2 regions of the Streptomyces sp. NBC_01445 genome follow, and region 2 is predicted to be linked to the other one. Evidence: riboswitches for the same ligand, from Rfam matches in the RefSeq annotation. Region 2 holds a riboswitch; the other holds the start of a gene.
The links. A riboswitch is a leader RNA that binds a small molecule or an ion and turns the genes downstream of it on or off. The one in region 2 is predicted to bind glycine.
Positions count from the first base shown of each region.

Region 1: another riboswitch for glycine. It lies ahead of gcvT (glycine cleavage system aminomethyltransferase GcvT); the one in region 2 lies ahead of gcvP (aminomethyl-transferring glycine dehydrogenase).

Region 1 is NZ_CP109485.1:3,885,380-3,893,060, reverse strand. It holds gene glyA (serine hydroxymethyltransferase) at 1-261, opposite strand, end outside; gene gcvH (glycine cleavage system protein GcvH) at 275-658, opposite strand; gene gcvT (glycine cleavage system aminomethyltransferase GcvT) at 751-1,890, opposite strand; glycine riboswitch at 1,938-2,051, opposite strand; glycine riboswitch at 2,052-2,155, opposite strand; gene OG574_RS17570 (AAA family ATPase) at 2,293-2,970, shown strand; gene OG574_RS17565 (enhanced serine sensitivity protein SseB) at 3,077-3,844, shown strand; gene OG574_RS17560 (enhanced serine sensitivity protein SseB C-terminal domain-containing protein) at 4,013-4,813, shown strand; gene OG574_RS17555 (ABC transporter permease) at 5,273-6,271, shown strand; gene OG574_RS17550 (ABC transporter substrate-binding protein) at 6,329-7,681, shown strand, end outside.
Region 2 is NZ_CP109485.1:8,224,940-8,232,620, forward strand. It holds gene OG574_RS37430 (MerR family transcriptional regulator) at 128-772, shown strand; gene OG574_RS37435 (DNA polymerase IV) at 829-2,256, shown strand; gene OG574_RS37440 (PRC-barrel domain-containing protein) at 2,242-2,625, opposite strand; glycine riboswitch at 2,740-2,835, shown strand; gene gcvP (aminomethyl-transferring glycine dehydrogenase) at 3,019-5,904, shown strand; gene OG574_RS37450 (DUF5999 family protein) at 5,994-6,191, opposite strand; gene OG574_RS37455 (hypothetical protein) at 6,533-7,120, opposite strand; gene OG574_RS37460 (glutamate-cysteine ligase family protein) at 7,612-7,681, shown strand, end outside.

The DNA of each region.
Region 1 (7,681 bases), 4.3 Mb from region 2:
ACCGAAGAGGTCCTTGACCCGGTCGATGGCGATCTGCTCGGTGACGTCGACGTGCTCGCAGCCGCCGTAGTAGCGCCGGCCGGGGTAGCCCTCGGCGTACTTGTTGGTCAGGACCGAGCCCTGGGCCTCCATGACGGCGACCGGAGCGAAGTTCTCCGACGCGATCATCTCGAGGGTGGACTGCTGGCGGAGCAGCTCGGCGTCGAGCGCGGCGGCGACGTCCGGGTCGAGCTCGTGCAGCGGGGTGTTCATGAGCGACATGGTCGTGGTGTCCCTAGTTGCCGGAGCCGGAGAACGCGTCGTACTCGTCCGCGGAGAGCAGGTCCTTCGGCTCTTCCGATGTGCGGACCTTGAACAGCCAGCCGCCCTCGAACGGGGCGGAGTTCACCAGCGACGGGTCGTCCACGACGTCCTGGTTCGCCTCGACGACCTCGCCGGTGACCGGGGAGTACAGGTCGCTGACGGACTTGGTCGACTCGAGCTCGCCGCAGGTCTCGCCCGCGGTCACCGTGTCACCGACCTCGGGGAGCTGGGCGTAGACGACATCGCCGAGCGCGTTGGCCGCGAACTCGGTGATGCCGACCGTCGAGACGCCGTCCTCGGCGCCCGACAGCCACTCGTGCTCCTTGCTGTAGCGCAGCTGCTGGGGGTTGCTCATGATCTGAATTCTCCTGTACGCGGGTGGGTGCTGCGGAACGAGAGGGGTGTGCGCTGGGTTACTTCCGGCGGCCCCCGTGAGGACTGGTCGGGCTACTTCTGGCGCTTGTAGAACGGCAGCGCCACGACCTCGTACGGCTCGTGGGCGCCGCGGATGTCCACGCCCACGCCCTCGGTGCCGGGGGCGGCGTGCGCCGCGTCCACGTAGGCGATGGCGATCGGCTTGCCGAGCGTGGGGGAGGGGGCGCCGGAGGTGACCTCGCCGATCACCTTTCCGTCGGCGACCACGGACATCCCGGCGCGCGGCACCCGGCGGCCCTCGGCGATCAGGCCGACGAGCCTGCGCGGCGGCGCGGTCTCGGCGCGCTCGGCGGCGGCCTCGAGCGCCTCGCGGCCCACGAAGCGGCCCTCGTTGCCCGTCTTCTCGAACTTCACGACGCGGCCGAGACCGGCGTCGAAGGGGGTCAGCGCCGTCGTCAGCTCGTGCCCGTACAGCGGCATGCCGGCCTCCAGGCGCAGCGTGTCGCGGCAGGAGAGGCCGGCGGGGACGAGCCCGACCGGCGCGCCCGCGTCGGTCAGCGCCTGCCACAGCTTCTCGGCGTGCTCCGGGGCGACGAACAGCTCGAAGCCGTCCTCGCCGGTGTAGCCGGTGCGGGCGATGAGGGCCGGCACACCGGCGACGGTGCCGGGCAGGCCCGCGTAGTACTTGAGGCCGTCCAGGTCGGCGTCCGTGAGGGACTTCAGGATGCCGGGGGACTCGGGGCCCTGGACGGCGATCAGCGCGTAGGCGTCGCGGTCGTCGCGGACCTCGGCGTCGAAGCCGGCGGCGCGCTCGGTGATCGCGTCGAGGACGATCTGCGCGTTGCCGGCGTTGGCGACGACCATGTAGTGAGGAAGACCGGCCTCCTGCTCGCCCAGGCGGTAGACGATCAGGTCGTCGACGATCCCGCCGTCCTCCTGGCAGATCATGGTGTAGCGGGCGCGGCCGGGGCCGATCGTGGACATGTTGCCGACGAGGGCGTAGTCGAGGAGATCGACGGCCTGCGGCCCGGTGACGGTGATCTCGCCCATGTGCGAGAGGTCGAAGAGGCCCGCCTTGGTGCGGACCGCGATGTGCTCGTCGCGCTCGCTGCCGTACCGCAGCGGCATGTCCCAGCCCGCGAAGTCGGTCATCGTCGCGCCCAGCGAGCGGTGCAGGGCGTCGAGGGCGGTCTTACGGGGGACGTTGTTCATGAGTGGTGCTCCAGGATCCCAGGCATGACAGACGAGGGCGATGGTCTTCCTCCCCATCTGTCATCGGAACCTGAGAGGTTCGCCGGCGCCACACGTACAGAGGTGGTCGCGGCTTGCACCTTGGGTGGAGCGGCCGAGGGCCGCCCGCTTTTCAGATATGCCTCGCCCGCGCGGTACGGGGCCTGAGAGATTCAAGGGAGGAACTTGCTCCTTCGGCGCCCCCGGGGACGCGTAGGCGTCCGGGGAGCTCTCCCGCGCGGATTCAAGCGGCCGGTATGCAGTTGGTCGTGCTCTTGGCGCGCACATCATTGCATGCCGACCGTACGGGGAAACCACTTGTAGGGCATTACCGTCTCTTTACACTTGGCGGGCAAGGGTGGCGTGACCGGAACGGGGAGGACGATCACGGTGCACAAGGCAGCGGCGGGTGCGTACGCGGCGGCAGGGGTCGGGCAGCGCGCTGTGCCCCGCCCCGGGGCGGTGACAGGGCGCGGTCCGGTCGTCAGGGATCTGCGCGGCAGAGGCGGCCGCACACCGAGGCGCCTCGGCTTCGCGCGGGGTGACCTGATCGTGGTCTCGGGGCTCCCGGGCAGTGGCAAGTCCACGCTGATGCGCCGCGTGGTCGGTGCCGGGGGAGCCGTGCGCATCGACTCGCAGGACACGCGTGACCGCTGGGCGGCCCGGTTGCCGCGGCTGCTCCCGTACGCCGTGTACCGCCCGCTCGTGCGGCTCGCGCACTTCGCCGGGCTGCGGCGCGCCCTGCGCTCGGGAGGCAGCGTCGTCCTGCACGACTGCGGTACGCAACGCTGGGTGCGGCGCTGGCTGGCCAAGGAGGCCGGGCGGCGCGGCGCGGACCTGCATCTGATGCTGCTCGACGTCGACGCGGGCACGGCGCTCGCGGGCCAGCGGGACCGCGGCCGCGGGGTCTCGCGCTACGCGTTCGCCCGGCACCGCCGCGCGGTCGCGGGCCTGGTGGAGTCCGCCGAGCGCGGTGACCTGCCGTGGGGCTGCGCGTCCGCGGTGCTGCTCGACCGGGACGCGACGGATGTGCTGAACGGGATCAGGTTCGAGGGGAGTTGACCGGCTGCGACCCTCTGTGCACATGCGGACGCGGAGGGTGTTCTGTCGCCCGCACGCGCTAGGGTTCGGCCGCAGACAGAGCGGTTCCAGAGCGGGTGGTAGGCACATGGACATTCCGGCGCAGGCTCACGCACATCCGTACGGCGGGTGGCCGGCCAACGAGCTTGAGGAGGTGCTCGCCGCCTCCCTCGGGGTCGACTCGGCGGGCGGCCGCATCGTCGAGGTCCTCGGGCGCAGCCAGGTGTGGATACCGCTGCCCCAGGGCGGCGGCCCCGGCAGCCCGAACCTCGACCTGCCGACGGTGGAGATCGAGGGCCAGGCCTATGTGCCCGTCTTCAGCTCCGAGGAGCAGTTCCTCGCGGTCGTCGGCGACCGGATGGGCTGCACGGTCGCGCCGGCCGTCGAGTTCGCGCGCGGGCTGCCGCCGCAGGTCGGCATTGCGGTGAATCCGGACGGCGCCGTCGGCGTCCCGCTGCCCCCGCCCGCCGTCGCCGAACTGTGCAAGTCCGACCGTACGCCGCTGGACGGGCCCGCCACGGGCGGCCGGGTCAGCCTCTACGAGCCCGACTGGCAGGACGACCCGGTCGACTTCCTGGCCGCCGTGCGCGAGGAGTTCGAGGCGTCCGGCGTCGTCATGACCGCCCGCCGCTGCCTCGCCAGCGTCGAGGGCGGCGACCCCCTCCTCTTCGTCGGCGTCGAGCTGTCGCAGTGGGAGGGCCCCGCGCGCAACCTGCCCATGGACGCCCTGGGCCGCGCCCTCGGCCGGGCTCCCGCGCCCTGGCCGGTGAACCTCGTCCTGCTCGACATCACCCAGGACCCGGTCGGTGACTGGATGCGCGCCACGCTGCGGCCGTTCTACACGCAGGGTCACTGAAAGCCCGGCGCCGGTCCCCGTTCGGGAAACACGGGAAACTGGTCGACCGCGCGTACGTCAAGTCGGTGCCAGGATCGCCGCTTAAGCTGGTTTCATGACCTGTCTGGGCGGTCCCGCCGCGGGGAGCGGGTCGAAATCGTCGGGTACGTCACGAAGGGGCGGTTACGGGTGAGTGCGTCGGGCACGGCCGCGGCCGGTCAGGTCGAGCACATGCTGCGCCAGGTGACGCCGGGGCGTTACGACGCCTACGAGGCGCTGCTCAACGCGCTCGCGGACCCGGGCGCCGGTCAGGTGTGGATGCTGCTCTGGCACGGCCAGGCCGGTTCCCCCGACGCGCAGTACGGGAACATGGAGGTCGAGGGCTTCTCGTACGCCCCCTGTGTCACCTCCGCCCAGGAGCTGTCCGCCTCCGGCTGGAGCCGTGCGTACGAGGTCGTCGGCGGGGTCGACGCGGCCCGCACGCTCTACCCCGACCACTACGGCCTCTGGCTCAACCCGCACGCGCCCGGCGGCGGTGTCGGCATCCCGTGGCTCGACCTGCGCCGCATCGCGGGCGGCCTCGACCGCCAGCCCGCCGGGCCGCTGCGCCTGAGCGACCCCGCCATCGAGATCCCGCAGTTCTACGCCCTGCTCACGCAGAACGCGCACCGCACCACCGCGATCCGCTCGCTGCGCCGCGCCTGGGTCCAGCCGACGCTCGGCGCGCCCTATCTGGCGATCGGCCTCGATGTGTACGACACGTCGCCGGTGTCCGTGGACGCGGTGCGCGCGATGATGCAGCAGTCGGTCGTCGCCGTGCCCGACGGACTGCCCGTCTCCACGGTCGCGATGTCCGACGAGCACGACCCCGTCGCCCTGTGGCTGCGCGCCAACGCCCGCCCGTTCTACGACCGTGAGGCGCACGCGGCCCCGGCCGCCCCCGCCCCCGTCGCGGGGTACGGGTACCCGCCGCCGCACGGGGCGTACTGAACCGTTCGACGCCCGTCCCGTTCCAACTGGCGCCGCATGCCGCCGGTTTCGACCGACCCCGTACTGGCACTTACAGGACAAAGGCCCATTCCGCCCTGTTTGGCGGGGGGTTGACGCACCACTCGGGGCATTCTCGCCACATCGGTCACGGTGTCGCATTCCGGACCCTGTGGGGCCCTGCCGGGCGGGAGTGAATTGTCCGCTCAGGTGACTTCGACGTCCGCATACTGCACCAGTTCCGCCTCATCACGGTTGCGCAACCTTTCTCGGTGAGGGCTGGCGGCTGATCACAGGCGCATTGAAGACTCCCTGCAGACACGGGGTTTCGACTCTGTGTACGAGCTGAACGGTCAACTACGGGGCCATGTCCCCGGACTGTCCAGCGTGTGAAACAGGATCAAGCCGCTACAGCGGCGGGCGTGGGCCGGCCACAGTCGGCCGAGAGGGGTCAACCACACCGTGACCGCACCGATCGAGACCACTGGGGCCCAGGCCGAGGTGCAGCCCGAGGCTGTGCTCGCCGGCACCAAGGGGCAGCAGATCGAGGGGCGTTCCCTCGGGCGTATCGCCTGGAACCGCTTCAAGAGGGACAAGGTCGCCGTCGCCGGCGGCGTCATCGTCATCCTGCTCATCCTCATCGCCGCCTGCGCGCGCCCCCTGCAGCACCTCTTCGGCCTCGACCCGAACACGTTCCACCAGGACCTCATCGACCCCACCTCCTCGCTCCCCAAGGGCGGACTGGGCGGTATGAGCGGTGACCATCCCCTCGGTGTGGAACCGAAGTTCGGCCGTGACATCCTCGCGCGCATCCTCGAAGGCTCGTGGGTCTCGCTCGTCGTCGCCTTCGGCGCGACCGTCCTGTCGAACGTGATCGGGGCGGTCCTCGGTGTCGTCGCCGGGTACTACGGCGGCCGGGTCGACTCGATCATCAGCCGCTTGATGGACACGTTCCTGGCGTTCCCGCTGCTGCTCTTCGCGATCTCGATCTCCGCGACCCTGCAGGGTGGCGCGTTCGGCCTGAACGGGCTTCCGCTGCACATCTGCGTACTGATCTTCGTGATCGGATTCTTCAACTGGCCGTATCTGGGCCGGATCGTGCGCGGCCAGACGCTGGCGCTGCGCGAGCGGGAATTCGTGGACGCGTCCCGCGGGATGGGGGCACGCGGCCCGTACATCCTGTTCCGGGAACTGATGCCCAACCTGGTCGGCCCGATCATCGTCTACTCGACGCTGCTGATCCCGACGAACATCATCTTCGAGGCGTCGCTCAGCTTCCTCGGCGTGGGCATCCAGCCGCCGCAGGCTTCCTGGGGCGGCATGCTCAAGGACGCCGTCGACTACTTCCAGGTCGATCCGCAATACATGATCGTTCCGGGTCTCGCCATCTTCGTCACCGTGCTCGCGTTCAACCTGCTCGGTGACGGTCTCCGCGACGCCCTCGACCCGCGCAGCCGCTGACTCAGGCCGCACCGAGAGCTCCACAAGTTTCCGACAATGGAGGGGATTCCGACCATCATGCGAAGGTCATCTATCGCCGCGGTCGCGGCCATCGGCAGCGTGAGCCTGCTGCTCGCCGGCTGCAGCAAGGCCGACGACGGCTCGGGCGACAACAACAAGTCGGCCGGTGCGAACGCCGCCACGAAGGATTTCGTCAACGCCTCGACGAAGAAGGGCGGCACGGTCACCTACGCGATGTCGGACGTCCCCGACTCGTTCGACCCGGGTAACACGTACTACGCCTACATGTACAACTTCAGCCGGCTGTACGCCCGCCCGCTGATGACGTTCAAGCCCGACGCGGGGGAGAAGGGCAACACGCTCGTCCCCGACCTCGCCTCGGCGCCCGGCAAGCAGTCGGACGGCGGCAAGACCTGGACGTACACGATCCGCAAGGGTCTGAAGTACCAGGACGGCTCGCCGATCACGTCGAAGGACGTCAAGTACGCCGTCGAGCGCTCGAACTTCGCGCGTGACGTGCTCTCCCTCGGCCCGAACTACTTCCAGCAGTTCCTCGCGGGCGGTGACAAGTACAAGGGCCCCTACAAGGACAAGAGCGACAAGGGCCTGAAGTCCATCGAGACGCCGGACGACACCACGATCGTCTTCCATCTCAACCAGGCCTTCCAGGAGTTCGACTACCTGGTCGCCACCCCGCAGACCGCGCCGGTGCCGAAGGCCAAGGACGACGGCATCGACTACGTCAAGCACATCGTGTCCTCGGGCTCGTACCAGTTCCAGAGCTACCAGGAGGGCAAGCAGGCCGTCCTGGTCCGCAACAAGAACTTCGACCCGAAGTCCGACCCGCTGCGCAAGCAGTACCCGGAGAAGATCGTCGTCGACCTGAAGGTCAACCAGCAGACGATCGACAAGGACCTGCAGTCCGGCGACACCCTGATCGACCTGCAGGGCAAGGGTGTCGACACCCAGACGCAGGCGCAGCTGGTCAACGACAAGTCGAAGATGGCGAACACGGACAACGCCTTCGGCGGCCGTCTCGTCTACGCGGCGATCAACACCAAGCTGAAGCCGTTCACGAACGTCGAGTGCCGCAAGGCCGTCGAGTACGCCATCGACAAGGTCTCGGTGCAGACCGCACAGGGCGGTCCCATCCGCGGTGACGTCGCCACGACGGTGCTGCCCCCGGACATCACGGGCTACGCCAAGGAAGACGTCTACGCCACCAGCGGCAACAAGGGCGACGTGGCCAAGGCCAAGGACGCGCTGAAGGCCTGCGGCGAGAAGAAGATCAACACCACGATCACCGCGCGCAGCGACCGTGACGAAGAGGTCTCCGGCGCCCAGGCGCTGATCGAGTCGCTGAAGAAGGTCGGCATCAACGCCAGCCTGAAGCAGTTCCCGTCGGGCAAG
Region 2 (7,681 bases):
TCCCCGCGGTGAGGTACGGGAAACCACTCGTAGGGTGATTATCACTCGGCGTGCCGAGTGTGGCGATCGTTGACGCACCCCTGGTGACTGCCTACCGTCGAGAAGGCAGGTCAAAGAGGAGGTCGGCGTGAGAAGCAGCGGCGACGGTACGGCTGGGGGCGTCGGACACAGTCCGGCGGAGAGCGGCCCGTACTCGCTTCACGGCCACGCGGCCGGTCATATTCCGCGTCGGCCGACGGTGTTGCCGGTGGTCGCTCAGGGGGATGACGACGCGACGCCCGAGCAGGTCGGATACCGGGGACCCACCGCGTGTGCGGCGGCCGGTATCACCTATCGACAGCTGGACTACTGGGCGAGGACCGGTCTGGTCGAGCCGAGTGTGCGCCCCGCCCACGGGTCGGGGACCCAGCGGCTCTACAGCTTCAGGGACGTCGTCGTCCTGAAGATCGTGAAGAGATTCCTGGACACCGGTGTCTCACTGCAGAACATCCGCACCGCGGTGCAGCACCTGCGGGAGCGCGGCTTCGGCGATCTGGAGCGGCTGACCCTCATGAGCGACGGCGCCACCGTCTACGAGTGCAGCTCGCCGACGGAGGTCCACGATCTGCTCCAGGGCGGTCAGGGCATCTTCGGTATCGCGGTCGGCGTGGTGTGGCGGGACGTCGAGAGCGCCCTGTCGCAGCTGCACGGGGAGCGCATCGACACCGGTGAGACGCTCCACGGGAACAACCCCGCTGACGAGCTCGCGAGACGGCGCAACCGCGCGGTGTGAGCTGGGTCGATGCGTCCGGCGGGGCATTGTCAGTGCCGTAGGGCAGCATCGGACATGTGAGAACCGCGCCCACGATCCTGCATCTCGACATGGATGCCTTCTACGCCTCGGCGGAGCAGGCATCGAAGCCGAGCCTGCGCGGGAAAGCCGTGGTCGTGGGAGGGATCGGGCCTCGTGGGGTGGTGGCCACCGCCTCGTACGAGGCCCGGGTGTTCGGGGTGCACTCGGCGATGCCGATCGGCCAGGCGCGCAGGCTCGCTCCCAATGCCGCGTATCTCGTACCGCGCTTCCAGCTGTACCGCGAGGTCAGCGAGCAGGTGATGGGGCTGCTCCGGGAGCTGTCGCCGTTGGTGGAGCCGCTGAGCCTCGACGAGGCGTTCGTCGATCTGGAGGCCGGTGAGGCGGCCTGGGACGCCGCGTCGGCGCGGCTGGTCGGTGAGCGGCTGCGGGAGGACATCAGGGCCGTGACCGGCCTGACCGGCTCTGTCGGGATCGCGGCGTCGAAGATGCTGGCGAAGATCGCCTCCGAGGAGGCCAAGCCGGACGGTCTGTTCCTGATCGTGCCCGGCACCGAGCGCGCCATGCTCGGGCCCATGTCCGTGCGCACGCTGCCCGGCGTGGGGCCGGCGACCGGGGACCATCTGAGACGCGCCGGGATCACCACGGTCGAGGAGATCGCGGAGGCGGGCGAGGACGAGCTCGTACGGCTGCTGGGGAAGTCGCACGGGGCGTCGCTGTACGCCATGGCTCTCGCGCACGACGACCGGCCCGTGGTGGCCGAGCGGGACGCCAAGTCGGTGTCGGTCGAGGACACGTACGACGTGGACATCCACGACCGGGTGCGGGTGCGGACCGAGGTACAGCGGCTTGCGGAGCGGTGCGTGCAGCGGTTGCGGGGGGCGGAGCGGTCGGGACGGACCGTGGTCCTCAAGGTGCGGCGCTACGACTTCTCCACGCTGACGAGATCCGAGACCCTGCGCGGGCCCACCGACGACCCCGCGGTGGTGCGGGAGGCGGCGGCGCGGCTCCTGGAGTCCGTGGACACGACGGGCGGGGTGCGGCTGCTGGGCGTGGGAGTGACGGGTCTGGCCGACTACACGCAGGAGGATCTGTTCGCGCAGGCGCGGGCGCAGGCCGAGGCCGAGGCGCACGCGGCCGGGGGTGAGGGGGAGACGGAAGGGGTGGATGGTGCGGGGGATGAGGGCCGGGTGGCTGCCGAAGAGGTCGTCGAGGCCGCGGACCGGCGCTGGGTGGCCGGGCACGACGTGCGACACGAGGAGTTCGGGCACGGGTGGGTGCAGGGGAGCGGGCTCGGGCGGGTGACGGTGCGCTTCGAGACGCCGTACTCGGAGCCTGGGCGGGTGCGTACGTTCCGGACCGACGACCCCGCGCTCGTCCCCGCGGAGCCGCTGCCGCTGGTGGCGGAGGGCGACGTGAGGCGGGTTGAGGCAAGGGAGCAGGGTGCCGGGTCAGGTGTCGTCTGAGGTGCCGGCGATCTTGCCGAAGTTGCGGTCCTGAGGGGGCTCGGGGTCGTCCGGGCCCGTGATGTCGAGCCCGTAGTGGTGGTAGAGCTGGAGCTCCTGTTCGGGGGAGAGGTGACGGCCGACCCCGAAGTCGGGGGCGTCCTTGATCAAGGAGCGTTCGAAGGGGATGCGCAGGGTGCCCTCCACCAGCTCGCTCGGCTCCAGGGGGACGAAGGCGTCCCGGCTGAACAGGCCTGTGCGTATGGCCGCCCACTCCGGGACCCCGGTCGCGTCGTCGAGGTAGACCTCGTCGACAGTCCCGATTTTGGCTCCGTTGCGGTCGAACGCCTTGCGGCCGATCAGGTTTCGCGGATCGACATCGGTCTGCACGGGGCCCTCCAGCTGATCGCAACTCATCCGTAAGCACTACCAAAGTGCACATTGGTGACGGCGGCCACTCGAAGCCGGGGGCATTGTTGCCGCTGGTAGGCTGGCCATGGCTGCTGACCCCGTGCGGGAGAGTCCTCCGGATGACACCGGAGGCGCCGAAGGAGCAACTCCTCCCCGGAATCTCTCAGGCCCCTGTACCGCACGGACGAGGTCACTCTGGAAAGCAGGGCGGGCGTTCAGGCCTCCGCTCTCACCGACGGTGAAAGTCGGCATGCCCTTCGTGATGTGGGCACGCCGGTGAAGCTCTCAGGTTGAGATGACAGAGGGGGAGGCCGTCCGGGCACCCGCGCCGTGGTGCCCCTCGCAGGTCGTAGTGACCAGGAGGCCTCCGCAATGACCGCCAACCGTATTCCGCTTTCCCAGCTGGAGCAGGGAATCCCCTTCGAGCAGCGCCATATCGGTCCGGATGAAGCCGCGCAGGCCAAGATGCTCGCGCAGGTCGGGTACGGCTCGCTCGACGAGCTGACGGCGGCCGCGGTCCCGGACGTGATCAAGAGCGCTGAGGCGCTCGATCTTCCCGGGGCCCGCACCGAGGCCGAGGTGCTTGCCGAACTCCGCTCCCTCGCGGACCGCAACCAGGTCCTCGACTCGATGGTCGGACTCGGCTACTACGGCACGTTCACGCCGCCCGTCATCCTGCGCAACGTCATGGAGAACCCGGCCTGGTACACGGCGTACACGCCCTACCAGCCGGAGATCTCGCAGGGCCGGCTCGAGGCACTGCTCAACTTCCAGACGATGGTCGCCGAGCTGACCGGCCTGCCGACCTCGGGCGCCTCGCTGCTCGACGAGGGCACGGCCGCGGCCGAGGCCATGGCGCTGTCGCGGCGCATCGGCAAGGTCAAGAACGGCGCCTTCGTGGTCGACGCGGACGCGCTGCCGCAGACCATCGCCGTGATCCAGACGCGCGCGGAGCCGACCGGTGTCGAGGTCGTCGTCGCCGACCTCTCCGAGGGCATCCCGGCCGAGGTCGCCGAGCGCGGCGTCGTCGGCGTCCTGATCCAGTACCCCGGCGCCTCCGGAGCTGTCCGCGACATCAAGCCGGTCATAGAGCAGGCTCACGAGCTGGGTGCCGTCGTCACGGTCGCTGCCGATCTGCTCGCCCTCACGCTGCTGACCTCGCCCGGCGAGCTCGGCGCCGACATCGCCGTCGGTACCACGCAGCGCTTCGGCGTCCCGATGGGCTTCGGCGGGCCGCACGCCGGCTACATGGCGGTCCGCGAGAAGTTCGCGCGCAGCCTGCCCGGCCGCCTCGTGGGCGTCTCCGTCGACGCCGACGGCAACAAGGCGTACCGCCTCGCGCTGCAGACCCGTGAGCAGCACATCCGGCGCGAGAAGGCCACCAGCAACATCTGTACCGCTCAGGTGCTGCTCGCCGTCATGGCCGGCATGTACGCCGTGTACCACGGACCCGACGGACTCAAGGGCATCGCGCGGCGCACCCACCGGTACGCGACGCTGCTCGCCGAGGGCCTCAAGGCCGGCGGTGTCGAGGTCGTGCACGGCGCGTACTTCGACACCCTGACCGTGAAGGCCGCCGGGCGTGCCGCCGACATCGTCAGCGCCGCGCGCGAGGGTGGCGTCAACCTCCACCTGGTGGACGCCGACCACGTGTCGATCTCGTGTGACGAGACCACGACGCGTACCCAACTGGGCGCCGTCTGGACCGCGTTCGGTGTCGAGGCCGATGTCGACGCGCTCGACGCGGCCGCCGAGGACACGCTGCCCGCGGGCCTCCTGCGCGGGGACAGCTACCTGACGCACCCCGTGTTCCACGCGCACCGCTCCGAGACCTCGATGCTGCGCTACCTGCGCAAGCTGGCCGACCGGGACTACGCGCTCGACCGCGGCATGATCCCGCTGGGCTCCTGCACGATGAAGCTCAACGCGACGACGGAGATGGAGCCGGTCACCTGGCCCGAGTTCGGCCAGCTGCACCCCTTCGCGCCTGCCGAGCAGGCGCAGGGCTACCTCACGCTCATCCGTGAGCTGGAGGAGCGCCTCGCGGAGGTCACCGGCTACGACAAGGTGTCGCTCCAGCCGAACGCCGGTTCGCAGGGCGAGCTGGCCGGTCTCCTCGCCGTCCGCGGCTACCACCGCGCCAACGGCGACGACCAGCGCACCATCTGCCTCATCCCGTCGTCCGCGCACGGCACCAACGCCGCGAGCGCCGTGATGGCCGGCATGAAGGTCGTCGTCGTGAAGACGGCCGACGACGGCGAGATCGACATCGCCGACCTGCGCGCCAAGATCGAGCAGTACGCCGACGAGCTCGCCGTCCTGATGATCACCTACCCGTCGACGCACGGTGTGTTCGAGGAGCACGTTGCCGACATCTGCGCGCAGGTGCACGACGCCGGCGGCCAGGTCTACGTCGACGGCGCCAACCTGAACGCCCTGGTGGGCCTCGCCAAGCCGGGCCACTTCGGGGGCGACGTCTCGCATCTCAACCTGCACAAGACGTTCTGCATCCCGCACGGCGGCGGCGGTCCGGGCGTCGGCCCGGTCGGCGTCCGCGCGCACCTCGCGCCGTACCTGCCCAACCACCCGATGCAGCCCGCCGCCGGACCCGCGACCGGCGTCGGCCCGATCTCCGCGGCGCCGTGGGGCTCCGCGGGCATCCTGCCGATCTCGTGGGCGTATGTGCGTCTCATGGGCGGCGAGGGCCTCAAGCGGGCCACGCAGGTCGCGGTGCTGAGCGCCAACTACATCGCCAAGCGTCTCGAGCCGCACTTCCCGGTGCTGTACACGGGCCCCGGCGGCCTCGTCGCGCACGAGTGCATCATCGATCTGCGCCCGATCTCGAAGGCGACCGGCGTCAGCGTCGACGACATCGCCAAGCGGCTCATCGACTACGGGTTCCACGCGCCGACCATGTCGTTCCCGGTTGCCGGGACGCTGATGATCGAGCCGACCGAGAGCGAGGACCTGGCCGAGCTCGACCGGTTCTGCGAGGCGATGATCGCCATTCGCGGAGAGATCGAGAAGGTCGGTTCGGGCCGGTGGCCCGCCGAGGACAACCCGCTGCGCAACGCGCCGCACACCGCGGCCGCGCTCGGCGGCGAGTGGGAGCACGCGTACAGCCGCGAGGTGGCGGTCTTCCCCGCCGGTGTCGTGGCCGCCGACAAGTACTGGCCGCCGGTCCGCCGCATCGACCAGGCGTACGGCGACCGGAATCTCGTCTGCTCGTGCCCGCCCATGGACGCGTACGAGGACTGATACTCGCGCTGACATGCGTCAGGGCCGGTTCCGGGGTTTCCCGGGGCCGGCCCTTTCGTACGGGGGACGCCGTGGGCGTCCGGATCCGCTCAGGCCGCGGTCACGACGTGCACGGGGCGGTGCGGAGCGATGATCTGGCCGTTGGGCAGCAACTCACCGGTGTCCTCGAAGAGCAGGACGCCGTTGCAGAGCAGACTCCAGCCCTGTTCGGGGTGGTGGGCCACAGGGAGCGCGGCCTCCCGGTCGGCGGAGTCTGCGGACGGGCACGGTGGCTGGTGCTGGCACATGGATGGGATCTTTCCCTGTGAAGTGATGTCGGTGATGGGTGTGATGTCGCTGTCTGTCCTGCGGCTCGAATCGTTGTTCATGGCCGCCCCCCGTTTGTCGGTCGGTCCGGAACCCAGTGTTGCCCCACGGGCGTCAATCCGCAGGTATTTCGTCGCAGCGGTCCTCACTGGATGAGGACGCGTCACCCGTGCGGACGGTTCACCCCAACTGCACTGTCCCTTCGGGTGGTTCGGGGTGGCCTGACCGGGCTAGTCCGGAAGGGCGGGCCAGGGCACGGCTGCGCCCCGCGACCGGTCGGCATCGGTAGCGGGGCGCGGGCGCGTGAGGCGGCCCGGTCGCGTCAGGCGGGTGAGCCCAGAAGTGGCGCGGGGGTCAGTCGATGGGTGAGGACGGGCAGCAGTTCGGCGACCCGGTGTGGGCGGTGGGCGGCGATGCCGGGCGGCGCGGGCGCGAGCGGGACCAGGAGGTCACTGGCCGCGGGATGCCCCGTGGAGGCGTCGGCGTTGCAGTCCCCGTGCAGCCACAGGGTGAGCATGTACAGCTCCGGGACCGAGAGCAGACGCGGCTGGTAGGCCGCGGGCAGGGACTCGGCCTGGCGTAGCGCGCGTTCGGTGGCCGCGACGTACGGGCCCTCGAAGAAGTGCGAGAACGCCCAGCCGTCTGCGGTCAGCATCGTGTCGGCGGCGGCCACCGCGCGCTCCCCGCAGCGGATCAGAAACCGCCAGCCGGCGAGTCGGGTCGGCGAGGGGCCCGCGCTGCCCGTGACCCGGTCCAGTACGTGGACGGGCAACGGTAGTTCGGGGCTCGCCGGCCCTTGGGCGGAGCGCAGGGAGGGGGTGCGGGCCTCGCGGACTGCGGTGGGGGAACCGAGGGCCGTGAGGACGGTGCGCAGGGCGGGCGCGGGAGCCGGAGGGACATGCAGCGGCATGGTGGGTCGCCTCTCATTCGACAGGCACGGTGGATCGAGGGCGTGGCGGGACGAGCGGACGGCGCTGTCTGCTGACCGGGCCAGAGGGGGCGGGGGCAGGTACCGCGAGCGCCAACTCTCTGCCTCGTTCGCGGAGTTTATACGACGCGTGTTCACGCGGTGTTTCGGCTAGCCGTCTCGAAAATGCTCGGCAAGGCGTTATTCGGTCGGCGAGATGAGGGGAATCTCCCGATTTCCAGCGGAGCCGGGTCCGTGACCTCGTAATCTTCACGGCGAGCGGACGGCCGATTCTCGTCGGTGTTTATCACCAGGCTAGATGGAACCAGCGCTTCGACATGCTGCATGCCTCGTGAATGTGCCCCGTGACAACTGCTGCGAGCCTACTCGCCCGCGACGGAGAGCGGGGCGTTATCGATCACATTGCCTGGGCATCATCCACCGTGACACAGCGGCCGGGTGGCCGGGTCGACCATGCGAGGAGGGACGCTTCCATGGGGGAGAAGGTCGTGGCGGGCGCGTTCGACCTGTCCGATCGACGGCACTACCGCAGGAAGCTGCAGC